3 regions of the Sphaerisporangium sp. NPDC005289 genome follow, and region 2 is predicted to be linked to each of the others. Evidence: riboswitches for the same ligand, from Rfam matches in the RefSeq annotation. Region 2 holds a riboswitch; each other region holds the start of a gene.
What was found. A riboswitch is a leader RNA that binds a small molecule or an ion and turns the genes downstream of it on or off. The one in region 2 is predicted to bind thiamine pyrophosphate.
Positions count from the first base shown of each region.

Region 1: another riboswitch for thiamine pyrophosphate. It lies ahead of thiO (glycine oxidase ThiO); the one in region 2 lies ahead of ABZT47_RS20285 (cytosine permease).
Region 3: another riboswitch for thiamine pyrophosphate. It lies ahead of tenA (thiaminase II); the one in region 2 lies ahead of ABZT47_RS20285 (cytosine permease).

Region 1 is NZ_JBEXGS010000010.1:33,951-40,067, reverse strand. Features, by position in the region: gene pknB (Stk1 family PASTA domain-containing Ser/Thr kinase) at 1-530, opposite strand, end outside; gene ABZT47_RS18955 (thiazole synthase) at 624-1,382, opposite strand; gene thiS (sulfur carrier protein ThiS) at 1,513-1,713, opposite strand; gene thiO (glycine oxidase ThiO) at 1,778-2,941, opposite strand; TPP riboswitch at 2,935-3,047, opposite strand; gene ABZT47_RS18940 (FAD-dependent oxidoreductase) at 3,226-4,395, shown strand; gene ABZT47_RS18935 (Rv2175c family DNA-binding protein) at 4,487-4,819, shown strand; gene thiE (thiamine phosphate synthase) at 4,797-5,435, shown strand; gene ABZT47_RS18925 (polyprenyl synthetase family protein) at 5,454-6,117, opposite strand, start outside.
Region 2 is NZ_JBEXGS010000011.1:44,257-50,373, reverse strand. Features, by position in the region: gene ABZT47_RS20295 (PAS domain S-box protein) at 1-1,327, opposite strand, end outside; gene ABZT47_RS20290 (methylated-DNA--[protein]-cysteine S-methyltransferase) at 1,489-2,052, shown strand; gene ABZT47_RS20285 (cytosine permease) at 2,118-3,470, opposite strand; TPP riboswitch at 3,461-3,587, opposite strand; gene ABZT47_RS20280 (rhodanese-like domain-containing protein) at 3,612-3,944, opposite strand; gene ABZT47_RS20275 (DNA-formamidopyrimidine glycosylase family protein) at 4,142-5,020, opposite strand; gene ABZT47_RS20270 (LCP family protein) at 5,096-6,117, opposite strand, start outside.
Region 3 is NZ_JBEXGS010000009.1:51,925-58,041, forward strand. Features, by position in the region: gene ABZT47_RS17565 (XRE family transcriptional regulator) at 1-977, shown strand, start outside; gene ABZT47_RS17570 (hypothetical protein) at 1,079-1,615, opposite strand; gene ABZT47_RS17575 (hypothetical protein) at 1,656-1,901, opposite strand; gene ABZT47_RS17580 (hypothetical protein) at 3,034-3,579, shown strand; TPP riboswitch at 3,589-3,699, shown strand; gene tenA (thiaminase II) at 3,692-4,387, shown strand; gene corA (magnesium/cobalt transporter CorA) at 4,429-5,562, opposite strand; gene purD (phosphoribosylamine--glycine ligase) at 5,980-6,117, shown strand, end outside.

The sequences.
Region 1 (6,117 bases), on a different contig from region 2:
ATCACACCGGTCTTGGTCTGGTTGCCCGCCTCGATCGCGCGGGCCAGCCCGAAGTCGACGACCTTGACCCGGCCGTCGTCGGTCAGCAGGACGTTCTCGGGCTTGACGTCCCGGTGCACCATGCCGGCCTGGTGGGCCGCGCCGAGGGCGGCCAGCACCGGGATGAGGATCTCCAGGGCCTCGCGGGCGGGAAGGCGCCCCCGCCGGCGGAGCACGTCGCGCAGGGTGCGCCCGGGGACGTACTCCATCGACAGGTAGACGTTGCCGGCGTCGGTGCCCTGGTCGAAGACGTGCACGACGTTCGGGTGCGACAGGCTGGCGACGGACTTGGCCTCGCCGATGAAGCGGCGGACGAAGTCGGGGTCCTCGGCGAGCGAGGGGTGCATGACCTTCAGGGCGACCGTGCGGTCGAGCCGGACGTCCAGGGCCAGGTAGACAGCGGCCATGCCGCCCCGGGCGATGCGGGATTCGACCCGGTACCGCCCGTCCAGCAGCCGCCCTAGAAGGGGGTCCGCAACCGTCGTGTCCACGGGAGTGAGTTTACGGGCGGTTTGCCGGGGGGAGGGCAAGCACATCCCAAACCGATGCCGACATGTTCTCCCGTCCCCAAGGGGTCATCGTTGTCACCTGGCACGCGGCTCGATCGCCGGCGAGGAGGCCTCAGCGTACCGCCGCCGGGGGATCCGGCCGGCGAGGCGCGCCATGCGACCTGCCAGAACGGCCTCGCGCATCGCCGACGCCATCAGGCCGGGCCGCTGGGCGCGGGTGACGGCGCTGGCGAGCAGGACCGCGTCGCATCCTAGCTCCATCGCCAGGGCCGCGTCGCTCGCCGTGCCGATGCCGGCGTCCAGGATCACCGGGACGGCCGCCGCCTCGACGATCAGCTCGATGTTGTGCGGGTTGCGGATGCCGAGACCCGAGCCGATCGGGGAGCCCAGGGGCATCACCGCCGCGCACCCCGCCTGCTCCAGCCGCCGCGCGAGCGCCGGGTCGTCCCCGATGTAGGGCAGGACGACGAACCCGTCGGCGACCAGCCGCTCGGCGGCGTCGAAGGTCTCGATGGGATCGGGGAGCAGCGTGCGCTCGTCGTTGATGACCTCCAGCTTCACCCAGTCGGTGCCGAGCGCCTCGCGCGCCAGGCGCGCGGTCAGCACGGCCTCGCCCGCGGTGAAGCAGCCCGCCGTGTTGGGCAGCACCTTGACGCCCCGGCCGCGCAGCACGTCCAGCACCGACCCCCGGGCCGCCGGGTCCAGGCGCCGCATGGCGACCGTGGTGATCTCGGTGGCGGAGGCGGCCAGCGCCTGGTCCAGGACGTCCAGCGAGGGCGCGCCCCCCGTCCCCATGATCAGCCGGGAGGTGAACTTCTCCCCGGCGATGACCAGCGCGTCTCCCGCCTCGTCGAGGTCGTGCCCCGGCGCCGGGTGCGCCCCGGTGGGGTCGAGGTCGTCCCCGGGCGCCCTGATGGCGCCGCTCCGGCCGATGTCGTGTCCCGCCGCGGGGCCGGCGCCGTGGTCAGCCACCTTGCACCGCCGTCAGCACCTCGACGCGGTCGTGCTCGCTGAGCGTGGTGGACTGCCACGCGCCGCGCCGCACCACCTCGTCGTTCACCGCCACCGCGACGCCCGCGCCCGACGAGGTCAGCTCCTGGACCGCCCGGGCGACGGTCGCCCCGGCGGGCAGGTCGCAGGACACACCGTTGATCATCACATTCATCGCCGTTCCGGGGCGCGGGAGGGCCCTGGCCGCCGCCAGGGCGCGCGCCCCGTTCCTCCTTCGTTCATCGGTGGGCCTCGGTGAAGCGCAGAGGGGAGCAGAGCGCCGCGAGAGGGACGAGCCCCGGGTCGGGGTCGCCGGCCACCAGCTCGGCGGTGAGCGGGCACAGCAGGACGCCGCCCCGGTGGTGGCCGGTGGCCAGCACCAGCCCGTCCACGCCGCTCGGGCCGATCACCGGCAGGTTGTCCGGCGTTCCCGGGCGCAGCCCCGCCGCCAGGTCGACCACCTCCAGCTCGGTGATCCCGGGCACCAGCTCGCGGGCGTCGCGCAGCAGCTCCCACAGCGCCCCGGCGGTCACCCGGGTGTCGAACCCCATCTCCTCCTGCGTGGCGCCGAGCACGATCTCGCCGTCGCCGCGCGGCACGAGGTAGGCACGCGAACCGTGCACGACGCCGCGCACGCACCGGCCGAGGAACCCCGGAGCGCCGCGCAGCCGCATGATCTGCCCCTTGACCGGGCGCACCGGAGGGAGCACCTCGGGGGGCAGGCCCGGAAGGGAGCCCGACCACGCCCCCGCCGCCAGGACGACCAGCCCGGCGCCGATCGCCGCGCCGCTCGCGCACCGCACCCCCCGCACGGGCCCGTCCGCGGAGAGCAGCCCCGTCACGCGGTCGGCGACCACCGGCACGCCGCGGCGCGCCAGCGCGGCGAGCAGCGCGGCCGTGACGCGGCGGGGATCCACCCAGGCGTCGCCGGCGACCAGGATGCCGCCCCGGACGGAGGGGGCGAGCATCGGCTCGGCACGGCGGCACTCCCGCCCGGTGAGCCGCTGGACGGGCAGCGACAGCTTCTCCAGGAAGCCGGCCACCTCGGACAACGCCGCCAGGTCGTCCGCGCCGAAGGCCACGTCGAGCGTGCCCTCGCCGCGGTGGTCGACGTCCACCCCCGACTCCGCCGACAGCTCGGCGGCGAACGCCGGCCAGCGGGCCAGCGAGGCCAGGCCGAGCCGCAGCAGGGGCTCCTCGGTGTAGGCGACCTCGCTGACCGGGGCGAGCATCCCCGCCGCCGCGTGCGAGGCGCCCGAGCCGGGCGCGGGGTCGACGACGACGACGGAACGCCCGTGCCGGGCGGCGCGCCAGGCGATCGAGAGCCCGATGATGCCGCCGCCCACGACGACCATGTCGGCGTGCCGCGCGGCGTCGGCCGGGGGCGCGTTCGACACCTGCATCTGAGTCCGCTCCCTTCGCCGGCATGACCCGGATCAGGTTCGTGGCGGTCGAGGGCCCTCAGCCCTCCTCTCAGCCCGGTTTCGCCGGACTCCCGCGCGTGGTGGACCCAGCCTAATCCCGTCCCTGCGCGGCCGGGGACAGCGGGAGAGGCGGTCTGTTTCCGCCCTGGTACGGCATCGCCACCCGCTTGAGTGGTCTCATCACTGCCCGTATGGGACAGTGAGCCAATTTGTTACCAAATCGCCGTTGGCGAGTTACCGTCCTGGCCGCTTAGGGTCAGGTTGTGAATCATGTCGTGGTGGTGGGGGCCGGACTGGCCGGCGTGCGCAGTGTCGAGGCGCTACGGGCGCGCGGATACCGAGGGCGCGTCACTCTGATCGGCGAGGAGGCCCATCGGCCGTACGACCGGCCTCCGCTGTCCAAGGCCGTGCTGCTGGGCGAGCTGGACTCGACGGTCGTCGACTCCGATCTCGGCGCGCTGGACGTCGATCTGCGCACCAACGTCTCCGCCAAGGGGCTTCGCGAGGGCGCCCTGGAGACCACCGAGGGCGAACTGGAGTACGACGGCCTGGTCATCGCCACCGGCGCCACCCCCGTCCGGCTGCGCGGCGAGGGCACCCAGCACGTGCTGCGCACCATCGACGACTCCCTGGCCCTGCGCGCCGCGCTCGTGCCCGAGTGCCGCGTCGCGATCGTCGGCGCCGGGTGGATCGGCGCCGAGGTCGCCACCGCGGCCCGCCGCGCCGGCTGCGAGGTGACCGTCGTCGAGGCCGCCGAGTCACCGCTGGCCGTGGCCCTCGGGCCCGAGGTCGGCGCCCGCACCGCCTCCTGGTACGCCGAGGCGGGCATCGACCTGCGACTCGGCACGATGGTCGGTTCGATCGACCCCGGCGGGCTGACCATGATGGACGGCTCGTGGATCCCGGCCGACGTCGTGGTCACCGGCGTCGGCGTGCGCCCGAACGTCGCCTGGCTGGCCGGCTCGGACGTCGAGATCGACAACGGCGTCCTGGTCGACGAGCACCTGCGCACCTCCATGGAGGGTGTCGTCGCGGCCGGAGACTGCGCCAACTGGTGGTCGCGGCGCTTCGGGCGGCGCATGCGCGTCGAGCACTGGGACACCGCCCTGAACGCCCCCGAGACCGCGGTGGCCACCCTGCTCGGCCAGTCCGCCGTGTACGATCCGGTGCCCTATTTCTGGTCCGAGCAGTTCGGCCGCATGGTGCAGTACGCCGGCCACCATGACGGGGGCCGGCTGGTGCTGCGCGGCGACCCCGAGACCGACCGCAAGTGGGCGGCGTGCTGGTTCACCGCGGACGACCGGCTGGCCGCCATCCTCACCGTCGACCGTCCCCGTGACCTGGTCCAGGGCCGCCGCATCGTCGAGGGCGGGCAAAGAGTCGACGTTGATCGGGCGATCGACCCCTCGATACCCTTGCGCGACTGCTTGTGACCCCCTGCGGGGTGTTTGAGAAGAGGCGCGACGTGGTAGTTGTGGTTCCGTGACGCTTTCTGTTGCACAGATCGACCGCGAGACTGATCAAATGGTGGGGGAGTGGCTTCCCCTCACGGAAGTGGGCAGGCGGCTCGGGCTCAGCACCGGGCGCGCCAAGCAGCTTCTGAAGGACAAGAAGCTCATCGGCGTCCGCCGCGGCGGCCCAGAGCCCGAGGTCCCCGCGAAGTTCATCGCCGGCGACGACGTGGTGAAGGGCCTGCCGGGCACCCTCACCGTGCTGTCCGACTCCGGCTACGACGACGTCGAGGCCCTGCGGTGGCTGTTCACCGCCGACGACTCCCTGCCGGGAGCCCCCATCGACGCGATCGTCGCCGGTCGGCACACCGAGGTGAAAAGGCGTGCCCAGGCGCTCGCTTTCTGACGCCAGGCTCTACCTCTGCACCGACGGGCGCCGCCGCCAAGGCGATCTCGACCAGTTCCTGGACGCCGTCCTCGCCTCGGGCGTGGACATCGTCCAACTGCGCGAGAAGGGTCTGGAGGCCCGCGAGGAGCTCGCGCTGCTGGAGGTGTTCCGCGCGGCCTGCGACAGGCACGGGGCGTTGCTGGCCGTCAACGACCGGGCCGACATCGCCTACGCCGCGCGCCCCGACGTGCTGCACCTCGGCCAGGACGACCTGCCCGTGGCGGTCGCGCGCGACATCCTCGGCCCGGACGTCCTGATCGGCCGCTCGACCCACAGCGACGCCGAGGCCTCCGCCGCGGCGGTCGAGGAGGGCGTCGACTACTTCTGCTGCGGGCCGATCTGGCCGACGCCCACCAAGCCGGGCCGTTTCGCTCCGGGCCCCGGGCTGCTGAAGCACGCCGCGGCCCTGGCGGCCGATCGGCCGTGGTTCGGCATCGGCGGCATCGACCTCGGCACGCTGGACGAGGTCATGTCGTACGGGGTCACCCGGGTCGTGGTGGTGCGCGCCATCACCGAGGCGGAGGACCCCGGAGCCGCCGCCGCCGAGTTCGCCCGCCGCCTCACGCCCGGCTGACCCCTGGCGGGGCCGTCGTCAGCTGCGGCGGGTCGTCGCGGCCACGGCGAGCTCGTGCAGGGCCTCGCGCGCCTCGCCGGTGATCGGCGCGCGCCCCAGGGACGTCAGCGCGTCGTCCAGATAGCGCTTGATCATCTCTTCGCTCGCCGCCAGGGCGCCGGTGTCCTCGATGATCGCGCGCAGCCGCTCGACGCCGTCCTGCTCCAGCTTGGGGTCGCCGAGAAGCAGGCGCACGTCGGCGGCCTGCTCGGGCGTCGCCTCCGACAGCGTGCGCGCGATCAGCATCGTGCGCTTGCCCTCCCGAAGGTCGTCGCCGGCGGGCTTGCCGGTCTCGGCGGGGTCGCCGAACACGCCGAGCACGTCGTCGCGGAGCTGGAAGGCGATGCCGACCTTCTGCCCGTAGTCGACGCACAGCCGGTCGATCCACGGCTCGGGCGCCCGCGCGGCCATCAGCAGCCCGAGGCGCAGCGGCTGCTCGACGGAGTACTTGCCGCTCTTGTGCAGCGCGACCCGCAGCGCGCTTTCGAAGGTGCTGCGGCCGTGCGCCTGCTCCAGCAGGTCCAGGTACTGCCCGCACATCAGCTCGGTGCGCATCAGGTCGTGCACCGGCTCGGCGGCGGCCAGCGCCTCGGCCGGCAGCCCGCTCGTCCGCCACATCTCGCCCGACCACACCAGCAACAGG
Region 2 (6,117 bases):
CCCGCTCGGCGATGGTGCGCACGGCCGAGCGCCGCTCGACGTCCGACAGCTTGTCCCACCGCGCGTCCAGGGTGCTGGCGAAGCCCTGGACGACCGTGATCGGCGTGCGCAGCTCGTGGCTGGTGGTGGCCAGGAACAGGTCCTTGGCCTCCTCGAGCTCCTTGGCCAGCGTCACGTCGCGGAAGTCCACGACGACCTCGGCGGTCTCGCCGATCCCGGCGCTGACCACGTCCAGCCAGCGGCCGGAGGGGAGTTGCGTGGTGAGCTTCTCGCCGGGCCCGGGCAGCGGGAACGGCGGGTGGACGCCGATCACCTCCGCCGCCGTCAGGCCGGTCAGCTCCTCCGCGGCGGGGTTCCACTGGGTGACCCGCCCGCCCCCGTCGAGCACGGCGATGCCGTCCGCGCTGGCGTCGACGACGGCGCGCTCGTGCGCCCGCTGCCGCACCGCGTCCTGGTAGGCCATGGCGTTGGCGAGCGCGATGCCGGCGTGCCCGGCGAGGAGCTCCAGCAGCTCCAGCTCGATGTGGCCGGCCTTGTGCTCGGCGAACAGCGCGTACAGGGCCCCATAGGGCCGGCCGCCGACCGCGGCGACGCCGAGCGCGATGGTGTGCAGGCCGGGCAGCTCCGACCAGATCAGCTCGTCCAGCACCGCCTGGTCACCGGTCTCCAGCAGCACGGTCTTGCCGGTGCGCAGCAGCTTGCCGACCAGGCTGGTGTGCAGGTCGGCGGTCGCGCCCTTCACCCGCTCCGGCAGGCCGTGGGTGCTCACCAGCCGCAGCCGCTCGTCCTCGATCAGCACGAAGCCGCCCGCGTCGGCCCCGGTCAGCTCGGTGAGGCTCGCGGCGATGCGGTCCAGGACCGGCTCCAGCTCCAGCTCGGCGTTGATGTCGCCCACCACGTCGGTGAGCCGCCGCACGAGGCGCGCGCGGCGGGCGGCCCGCTCGCGGGCGACCGCGTCGTTCTCCGCCGGGTGGTAGACGCTCACGTACCCGAGCAGCGCGCCGGCCTCCGACCGCAGCGCACTGATGTCCACGCCCACGTCCAGCAGCGAGCCGTCGCAGCGCAGGCGCTTGGTGCGCAGGGAGACCGGGCCGCCGGTGCGCACCCGTTCCAGCACCGCGTTGTGCTCGGCCACCAGCTCGTCCGGCACGAGCGGCGCCCGGCGCCCGGTCATCTCGGCCGCGGACCAGCCGAACAGGCGCTCCGCCGCGGGGTTCCAGATCAGTACGGTAAGATCACGATCGAGGGTTACGACGGCATTGGGCGAGCTCGCGATGACAGCGCGGGCAAAGCCGTCATCGAGGTTGTCTCCCCTGTCGTCACTCATGACCCCCATCGTGCCCGTTTTTGCCCCCGCGCCTTGGCACTTTCGATGTGCGAATCATCGCATTCGGCGCAGCGGCCGATGACATGGGCGCCACTCCCTCCGGCACGGCCGGGAGCAGGGCTCCCTCCGATACGCTGCCGGTAGGCGAGAGGGGTACGGCCATGACGACAGGGGATCTCGAGGCCCTGGTGCGGGTGACCGCTCCCGGCTATGTGGGCGAGACCCCGCCCGAGGTGGCCTTCGGCACCACCGACACGCCGGTCGGGCCGCTCGCGCTCGCCGTCACCGCGCGCGGCGTGGTCGCGTGCAGCTACGAGAACGAGCACGTCATCTTCGCCCGCGTCTCCCGCGAGATCGGGACGTTCATCGGCCCCGACCCGCGGCGCCTGGACCCGGTCCGGCGCGAGCTGGACGCCTACTTCTCCGGCAGGCTGCGCGCGTTCACCGTTCCGGTCGACCTGCGGCTGGCCACGCCCTTCGCCCGCACGGTGCTGCAGATGACGATGGCCGTGCCCTACGGCCGCGTGACGACCTACCCCGAGATCGCCGAGCGCATCGGGCGTCCGCAGGCGCTGCGCGCGATCGGCAACGCCCTGACGGCCAACCCGGTGTGCGTCATCGTCCCCTGCCACCGGGCGCTGGAGGCGCCGGGACGGCCGGGAGGTTACGCCGGCGGCCCCGCCGCCAAGGAGGTCCTGCTCCGCCTGGAGGCCGCGGCGGACTAGGCGCACTCGATCGAGGCCGGCGACCGGCTACGACGGGGCCACCGACTACGACCAGGCGACGGGTGCTACCGGGCCACCGGCGCGTCGGTGAGGGCGGCGCCGTCGCGGGCGCGCCGCCTCAGCAGGCTCACCAGCAGCGTCGCCAGCGCCGAGACGACGAACGCGGCCAGCGCCGCGCTCATCCACGGCTGCCGCTCGAACCCGATCAGTCCGCGGAGCGCCGCCCAGCGCTCGTCCCACCACTCCAGCGTGGCCGCTCCGGTGAACACCCAGTACGCCACGAAGCCGAGCAGCCATGGAACGAGCATCGCCCAGCGGGAGGGCGCGTCCTGCGAGGTGTCCCACCGCGCGGCCCCGCCCAGCACGAAGTAGTCGACCACGAGCACGGCGAACATCGGGACGAACACCGCGCCGATCACTCCGAGGAAGGCCCCGTAGGAGTTGACGTTGGCGAACAGCGCGACGCCGGTCGTCAGCACGCCCACTCCGACCGAGAAGACCCGCCGGTCGACCCGGGGCAGCAGGTTCTGCAGGGACATGGCCGTGGAGTAGACGTTGGCGAACGACTGGTCGGCCTCCCGCAGCACCAGGACGCCGAAGAACAGCGCGCCGAGCGGCACCGCGACGAACGCGTTCCACACCCGCTCAGGGTCGTTGCCGACCAGGGCGAGGGCGACGATGCCGAGCACCAGGCACGCCACCTGGGCGATCGTGTAGCCGGTGACCACCCCGGCGAACGCCGCCCGCCCGGACCGCGAGTGCCGGGCGTAGTCCGCCGCGACCGGGACCCAGGAGACCGACAGCGCGATCACGTAGTCCACGGCGGGGGCGAACGCGTTCCAGCTCCCGCCGCCCAGGTGCGGCGCCTCGCGCAGCAGCGCCACCGCGAGCCACACCATCGCGACGACCACGGCGGCCGTCACGAAGCGGCGCAGGAGGCGGATGGCGCCCAGTGGGCGGATGGTCAGGGCGATCGTCAGCGCCCCGGCCACCAGTACCCACACGGCGTACGGCACGGAGTCGCCGAAGACGGCCCGCGCGCCTTTGGCGATCACCCACAGCTCGAACGCCCCCCAGCCGAGCATCTGGACGATGTTCAGCACGGTCGGCAGGTACGACAGCCGGGCCCCGAACAGCCCGCGCAGCAGCACCATCGCGGGCGCGCCCGTGCGCGCGCCGGGGATGGCCGCCAGGCCCACCATGACGGTGCCGACCAGGCTGCCCACCACGGCGGCCAGCACGGCCGCGACCATGCTCAGCGGTGCGCCGCCCAGCGGGTCGAGAAGGTACAGGGCGCCGGAGAAGCCGAGCAGGCTCACCCCGAGGTTGGCCCAGAAGGCGCCCTGGTCGAGGAATCCGAGGGTCTTCGGAGGGGCCTCGTCGAGGGTCAGAGGGACTTCATCGACGGCGGACGTCATCGCACGCTCCCTACGCCGGCATTACCCGGACAGGTTCCGGCGGTCGGCGGCGCGCCCAGCCCTCGCTGGGAACCGCCCTCTCAGCCCGGTGACGCCCGAGCTCCCGCGCTATGTATTTTGCGCGATTATTACATTCGGCCGTCAGGCGACGTAGGGCTGCCCCCCGTTCTCGGCGACCATGGGACGCCCGGCCGCCTCCCACGAGTGCATGCCGCCGCCGACGTTGACGGCCTCGCGGCCCACGTGGTTGAGCCAGGCGGTGGCCTGGGCGGACCGGCCGCCGACGCGGCACACGACGTACACCGGGACTCCGGCGGGGATCTCCTCGACCCGCTGCTGCAGCGTGCCGAGCGGTATGTGGACGGCCGTCGGGGCGTGGCCCGCCTGCCACTCGTCGGGCTCGCGCACGTCGAGCAGGTAGGCGTCGTCGGGCACGGCCCCGGCCTGGATCTCTGGGACGGTCATGCCGACCATTGTCCCCGCTTCGCGAGCCTTCCGCCCGCTAACGGAGGGTTGTCGCGCCGTGACGCCGGGAAGTTTTCCCTTCGCGCACCGGGCGAAGCACCGCAAAACACCTCAGAGCCCCCGCGCGGCCGGCCACCTGGGACCACCACTCGCGCGGCGGGAACGGCCCCGGGGCGAGCGGGCCCACCGGACGAGCCGAGGCCGCCTCACTTGAGCAGCCGGGACATCCTGCGGTCGGCCAGCGGCTTGCCGCCGGTCTGGCAGGTCGGGCAGTACTGCAGGGAGGAGTCGGCGAAGGAGACCTCCCTGATCGTGTCCCCGCACACCTCGCACGGCTCTCCGGCGCGCCCGTGGACCCGCAGGCCGGACTTCTTCTCGGTCTTGAGGTCCTTGGCGGCCAGACCGCGCGACCGCTCGACGGCCTCGCGCAGGGTGGTGACGATCGCCTCGTGCAGGTCGGCGACCGCGGTGTCGCTCAGCGAGTCGGCGATCTTGAAGGGGGACATCTTGGCCGCGTGCAGCACCTCGTCGGAGTAGGCGTTGCCGATGCCCGCGATGATCTTCTGGTCGCGCAGCAGCCCCTTGATCTGCGTGCGGCTGCCGCTCACGATGCCCTTGAGCACGTCGGGGGTGAAGCCGGGCGCCAGCGGATCGGGGCCGAGGCTCGCGATGCCGGGCACCTCGACCGGATCGGTGACGACGTAGACGGCCAGGCGCTTCTGGGTGCCGGCCTCGGTGAGCTCGAAGCCCGGCGCCCGGCCGTCGTCCTCGGGGGCGAACCGCAGCCGCACGGCCAGCGGCCCCTTGCCCGGACGCACCGGCCTGGCTCCCGACAGATCCTCCCGCCAGCGCAGCCAGCCGCCGCGGGCCAGGTGGGTGACGAAGTGCAGCCCGTCGCAGTCGAGGTCGAGGAACTTGCCGTGGCGGGCCACGGCGGTCACCGCCAGACCGCCGAGCGAGGTGACCGGCGGCCGCACGGTCTTCAGGGCCTGGAAGGCCACCACGTCCACACCGGCGACCACGCGGCCGACGGCCCGCTCGCGCAGGAACTCGGCGAGCGACTCCACCTCGGGAAGCTCGGGCATGCCATCACACTAACCGCTGACCGAGGGTCCGCCCGGTGAGCGGCCGGCGGGCGCGCGCGGCCGCTCACCGCGGGCCTACTTGGTGAGCACGTCCTTGGGCACCGGCTTGTCCTCGGCCAGGGAGCCGAACAGCCGCAGCGCGCGCTGGGTGTCCCATTTGACGACCGCGGCGCCGTTGATGGTGGGCAGCGAGCCGATGGGGACGGCGGTGGCGACCGGGTCGCCGCTCATGGCCATCCCCAGCGACAGCAGGTCGAAGGTGCCCGTGCCGCCGTCGACGGCGACCGAGTCGGTGGCGGCCATCGCCAGCGGCACCGAGCGGAAGGGGTTGACCAGCACGCCGGGGCTCGCGGCCTTCTTGACCACGGCCGAGAAGAACTGCCGCTGGCGCTGGGTGCGGTCGAAGTCGGGGATCGCGCCGGTCGCCCGGGTGCGGACGAAGCCCAGCGCGGTGCCGCCCTCCATGTCCTGGCAGCCCTTCTTCAGGTTGATGCCGGCCTTGGGGTCCTTGATGTTCTGCTTGACGCAGATGTTCACCCCGCCGATCGCGTCGACGATGCCGACGAAGCCGCCGAACCCGATCTCCATGTAGTGGTCGAGGCGGATGCCGGTGACCTTCTCCACGGTCTTGGCCAGCAGTTTGGGGCCGCCGAAGGCGTAGGCGGCGTTCAGCTTGTCGCTGCCGTGCCCGTCGATCGGCACGAACGAGTCGCGGGGCAGGCTGACCAGGGTCGGCCGGCCGCTGCCGGCCGGCACGTGCAGGAGCATCATCGTGTCGGTGCGCTTGCCGACGGCCCGGCCGGTGGCGAGCTTCTTGCGCTGGGCGGCCGTCAGCCCGGCCCGGCTGTCGGAGCCGACCAGCAGCCAGTCTTCGCCCGGGGTGGCCGCCGGACGCCCGGCGTAGTCGGTGAGCGAGTCCACGACGTTGAGCCGGGAGTTGATCCAGAAGAACCCGCCGACGGCGAGCACGATCAGCAGCACCAGCACGACCGCGAGGACGCGGAGCACCAGACGGCCGATGCGCCGGGGAGGACGAGGCGGACGAGGCGGCTGGTCGCCGCCCGAGCCGCTTCCCCCGCCGGGCGGCTGCGTGCCGG
Region 3 (6,117 bases), on a different contig from region 2:
CGCGGCCCGACCTCATCCCCCGCCTCGCCGACGCCCTCGACGTCCCGCCGGCGTTCTTCCTGTCGGGACGGCCGCACGGCAAGCTCGACGGCTCCATGGCGCACTTCCGCAGCCTGCGCTCCACCCGCGTGCACCAGCGGGCCAAGGCGGTCGCGTTCGTCGAGCAGGTGTGGGAGCTCACCCACGCGCTGGAGAAGCGCGTCCAGCTTCCCCCCGTCGACCTGCCCGGCTTCTCCGGCGGCGAGGTGCACGCGGGCGCCGAGCCGCCCCGCGACCCGGCCGCCGCCGCCCAGGCCCTGCGCGGCCACTGGGCGCTCGGCACCGGGCCGATCGCCCACCTCGTCCGCCACATGGAGGCCCACGGCATCGTCGTGGTGCTGCCGCCGCCCGACGAGGACGCCACCACGGTGGACGCCTTCTCCACCTCCCACCTGCCGCGCCCGATCGTCGTGCTGACCGCCAACCGGTTCGACGACATCCACCGCTACCGCTTCACCGCCGCCCACGAGCTCGGCCACCTCGTGCTGCACGGCGACACGGCCGCAGGCGACCTGCAGCAGGAACGCGAGGCCGACGCCTTCGCCGCCGAGTTCCTCACCCCCCGCGACAGCATCCTCCCCGAGCTTCCCCGGCGCCTCGACCTGCGCAAATTGACCGAGCTCAAGAACACCTGGGGGGTCTCGGTCGACTCGCTGCTGTACCGCTGCCGCGAGGTCGGCCTGCTGTCGGACTCCTCGACCGGCCGTGCCTACCAGCGCCTGGCCGTCCTGCGCGACCAGCCCGGCTTCGCCAACGAGGCCATCACCGGCTTCCCCGGGGAGCACCCCGTGCTGCTGCGCCAGGCGTTCGACCTGGCCTCCGCCGAGACCGGCCTCACCATGCCCGCACTGGCCGCCCAGCTGGCCTGGCACCTCCCCCGCGTCCGCCAACTCCTCGGCATCCACGACCACCGCCCCCGCCTCCACCTCGTCCCCTGAAGCAAGGCGCTCCGGCTCAGGTTGAGTGGATACAGGCGGAGGTCCTCGCCTCCGCGCCCCAGGGGGCGCTCCGACTCCCTCGCCAGGCCATAGCCGGCTCGCTACGTTCGGTCATTCCGGTGATCTGGGCGAGCGGGCAGGCGGCCGGGCTGGCGGCGGCCGTGAGTGGTTTGCACCGCGGCCCTGTCTGAGTGGGCCGCCTGGGGTGTTCTCCGTGGGCGGGGCGTCCGGCACCCATTGCCGCCGGCTCGCGTCGCGCCGCGTCCTCTCAACAGCAGCCACATCGCGGCGCAGATGAGATCGCCCGCCAGCAGCGCCGTGACCCAACCGGGAGACAGACCTGCGCGAGGGGCGAGGTACATCAGCACCGCCGGGGCGAGGAGCAGCAGCAGTGCTGCGACGGCGACGCATCCGAGCATGGTGATCGCGCCGCGGGTCGCGGGGGCGGGCACGCGGGCGTGCAACTCGCCCTGCAACTCGCCTCGGAACGGCCGGGCGGTGATGACCAGCCGCGCCAAGGCGGCGGGCGGATCCTCCGGCGCGGCGGCGGTCACCGGTATGGCGGCGGTCACCGGTACGGCGGCCGTCACCGGCGCGGCGGCCGCCGGTGCGGGGGTCAGGGGGTGGTCGGGGGGCATCGGTGCGGGCTCCGTGGACGTCGGGGCGGCGGGGCCTGGCTCATCGGGCCTTCCCGCCGGCGGTGTGGTCGTCGGACCAGAACTCGATCAGTTCCTCGGCGGTGAGCTGCTGTGGCGGACGCGCGGGAGGGATGCGCCCCGTGCGGACGGCCCAGGTGGTGACCAACAGCCCGAGGAGCTCGGCGTCCAGCCGTGCCTGGCGAGACTGCGGCGTCGCGCGGCGCGGGGGCTCGGCACCCGCGCCGGCCGTACGGGTGGCGCGGGTGACGGTGGCGTAGGACAGCATCGACTTCTCTCTCTCGGGGTGAAGGGGTGCCGAACCAACGATGGAGGACGCCGCGCGGGGCCACGACCGACCCAAACATCTCCGGACGACTCCGGAGCCTATGGCCCGGGACCGACGTTTCCCGGCTCCTCGCCCACCGTCGCCGGGATGTCTTCCGCCGGGACCATCCCTACCTATCCGGATCCATCCGGATTTGTTCGGATTAGTTCGGTGGCCTGCGGATTCTCCCAGCGGAACATCCGGCGCCACGTCCGGACAAGGTGGAATTCAGGTTCGGCCGTCAGATTGCCCCGGTTGGTGCAACCATGACTCCATTACCTGACGTAGATCGTCGATCACTCATTCGGCGGAGGGCATGACTGGACATCACCCCGGCGTGGCGGCCTTCATCGGCCGGCTGAACGACCTGCGGGAACTGGCCGGCATGCCGTCCCTCGCCGAACTACGCCGGCTGTCTCACGCGCCCGCCGAGGACGGCCGGCGGTCGAGAGAGCTGGCCGAGAGCACCACGCACGACATCCTCACCGGCAAGCGCAACGGGCTGCCCCCCTGGCCATGGGTGGCGTCGTTCGTGAGCGCCTGCCACCGGGCCGCGGCGGACACAGGGCTGGACGTCACGGCCTTCGGCGGCCTCGGAGACTGGCACTCCCGCTGGTGCGCCGCACGCCCTTCCCTCTCCACCGGCGCCGAGCCGTCTCCGTCCCCCGCTCCGACAGGCCCACCTGCCGCGACCTCCCTCACCGAGTTTCCGGGCGCCTTCGCCCCATCGGGGTTTCCCGCCGCACCGGCCATCGAGCCGCCGCTCGGACCGCCCCGCTTCCCACCCGTACAGAACGAGCCCTTCGCAGCGCCCGGGTGGCCATCTGACCTCGTCGCCCATGCGCCTGCCCCAGTGTTCGAGTGGCCATACCCCGTTGCGCATGTGGAGAGCCCTCCGCCGGCCCCCCTCCACGCAGAGCCCTTCCCGGTACCCGGATGGCCGCCAGACCCTGTTGCCCATGTGGAGAGCCGCCCACCGGCACCCGTCCACACCGATCCCTCCCCAGCGATCGGATGGCCGCCTGACCTCGTCGCCCATGTGGAGGGCCCTCCACCGGCGCCCCGCAAGGCCGATCCGCCGATCTCGGTACCGATGCGGCGCTATCTACGGTGGTTCGGCCGCACCGGTGCCCGGCTGGTCCGGCACGCCGAGGCCGGCGACGCCCAGGCATGCCTGCGTCTGTGGGTCATCACCCTGCTCCACGACCGGCTCGCCGAGGCCCGCGACTGGCTCCACCAGGCCGCGGCGGCGGGGGACGACGAAGCGGTGCGGCTGCGCGCGCACCCGGCTCCGCGCAAGGCGGCGACCGAACTGGCGTACGTCTACGCGACCGCTTACGAGACCGAGGGCAACAAGATCAGCCTCGCCATTTTCTTCTACCAGCTCGCCGGGCGCCACGGCCACGCAGAGGCCGCCTTCCGGCTCGCGGCGATCCACGCGGGCCGTGGGCATCAATGGCTGGCCGCCACCTGGTTCAGCCGGGCCGCCGACGCCGGGCACCCCAAGGCGTCCGGCGGGTTCACCGCGATCACCGGGGAGAACAGCGGCGGCGATCTGGACGACGACCACACGATGCTGGCCGAGCTCGCGAGGGAGTGGAGGCAGGAGCACTCCCGGTGGGGGGCCTCGACGGTCTAGGCTCGAGCCGAGAGTGGACGCGGGAGTCCGGTGGACCGGGCTGAGAGTGCGGCTGGGTGGCCGCAGACCGCTGGAACCTGTCCGGGTCATGCCGGCGTAGGGAGTTGGTCACATGACGACGTCCGAATCCGTCGTTCCGCAGGCGCGGCCGTACAGCGAGGAGCTGTGGGAGGCCATCGCGCCGACGTACAAGGCCATCCTCGACCACCCGTTCATCAGGGGGCTGGTGGACGGGACGCTGCCGCGCGCGGCGTTCCGGCACTTCGTCGTGCAGGATTCGCACTACCTGCGGGACTACGCCCGCGCGCTGGCCCTGTGCGCGGCCAAGGCGCCCCGTGAGGAGGACGTGCGGGCCTTCGCGAGCGACGCGGTGGGGGCCATCGCCGCCGAGCAGGAGATGCACGCGGCGTTCATGGCCGACCTCGGCGGGTCGGCCGAGCAGGCCGCGGGGCAGCCGGTCGGGCCGACCACGCGCGCCTACACCAGCTACCTGCTGGCGACCGTGTACGGCGGGTCGTTCCTGGACGGGCTCGCGGCGGTGCTGCCCTGCTATTGGATCTACGCCCGGGTGGGCGAGGCGCTGCTGGAAGAGTCCTCACCCGACCCGCTGTACCGCCGGTGGATCGCCGCCTACGGGGACGAGACCTTCCAGAGCGTGGTGCGCCGGGTGGTCTCCCTCGCCGACCACGCGGGCGCCGAGGCGACCGGCGGCCAGCGCGCCCGCGCACTGGAGCACTTCGTCACCACCTCGCGCTACGAGTGGATGTTCTGGGACGCCGCCTGGCGCCAGGAGACCTGGCCCGTCTGACCGGACGCGCGGGGACGGCGGGCGGCACACCGTCCCTCAGGTCAGAGCCAGCTGTTGCGGCGGAAGCCGCGGTAGAGGAGGGAGCAGATGACGAGCATGACGCCGATGACGAGGGGATAGCCCCAGACGGCGTTCAGTTCGGGCATGTGCTTGAAGTTCATGCCGTAGATGCCGGCGATCATCGTGGGCACGGAGACGATGGCCACCCAGGCGGAGATCTTGCGCATGTCCTCGTTCGCCAGGGCGTTGGACCTGGCCAGGGCCGCCTGCAGGATGGAGTTGCACAGCTCGTTGGACGACTCGACCTGCTCGCAGACTCGTGAGAGGTGGTCGACGACGTCGCGGAAGTACTCGCGCATCTCGGAGGGGATCATGCGGCGCTGCGGCAGGGCCCCGAGCGGCGTCTGGAGCGGCGTGACCGCGCGCTTCATCTCGATCATCTCGCGCTTGAGCTGGTAGATGCGGCCGATGTCGCGGGAGCTGACGTCGGCGAAGACGGCCGCCTCGACCTCCTCCAGCTCGGCCTGCATCTGGTCGGCGACCGACAGGTAGCGGTCGACGACGTGGTCGGCGATGGCGTGCAGGACGCCGGAGGGGCCGCGGGAGAGCAGCTTGGGCTTGTCCTCCAGACGGCCGCGCACGTCCGCGAGCGGGCAGTGCTCGCCGTGGCGCACGGTGACCACGAAGTCGGAGCCGACGAACACCATGATCTCGCCGCTGGCGATGATCTCACTGGAGGCGGTCAGCTGATCGTGGTCGAGGTAGGCGATGGTCTTCAGCACGACGAACAGCGAGTCGCCGTAACGCTCGACCTTCGGCCGCTGGTGCGCCTTGATGGCGTCCTCCACGGCCAGGGGGTGCAACCCGAAGACCTCGGCCAGCCACTCGACCTCGGGGGCCTCCGGCTCGTGGAGCCCCACCCAGACGTAGGCGCCGCCGGTCTCCGACGCGGCGTTGTGCTCGCGGACCAGCCTCACGGCCTCCGGGATGCCGGACACGTGGACACGCTTGCCGGCGATGTACGCGCCGTACTGCACAAGGGAGTCACTCGGCGGAACGCAGCGGCCGTTGAGCGGCTCACGACGCAGAGAGGTGACCGGCGCCGAGGCGCCGAACCGCACGTGAGTGGTGCGCTGGTGCAGGTTGATCCGCTGGAAAAGGGTGGACGAGCGCATGGCGGTCCCTTCCCGCCCGACCTCAGTAACCCACACGCGGAAAGCATCAAAGTACGACGAACGTCGCAGAAAAGAACAGGCGTGTGGCTCTCAGTCGGACACCGAATTGGAGTGGTCGGGTTTGCGCACGACGTACGTGCGCGAGCACGTACTGCTGGGATCACCAGATGTCATCCCGATTCCACCTCCAATCTCCCGAGAGACGGCCCAAAGCCGCCCTAACTTACCACAGGCAGGCTTCAGCCCACAGCTTACATCCCCACGGGATCACTCGATCATGTGGAAGTTCACAAAACGCCGCCGCCCGGCCTGTTAAGACCGGCCGTTCTTTCCCGGCGGACGCCCCCCTACATGCCCCGACCTGCGGCGACACGCGCGGCGTCCGGCGACCCCAGACCCGCCCCGTAGACTCCCCACGTGCGCGTTCTTGTGATTGGAAGCGGCGGCCGCGAGCATGCCCTGTGCCGCGCCCTCGCCCTGGACCCCGCGGTGTCCGACCTCCACTGTGCCCCCGGCAACGCCGGCATCGCCGCGGTGGCGACGCTCCACCCGGTC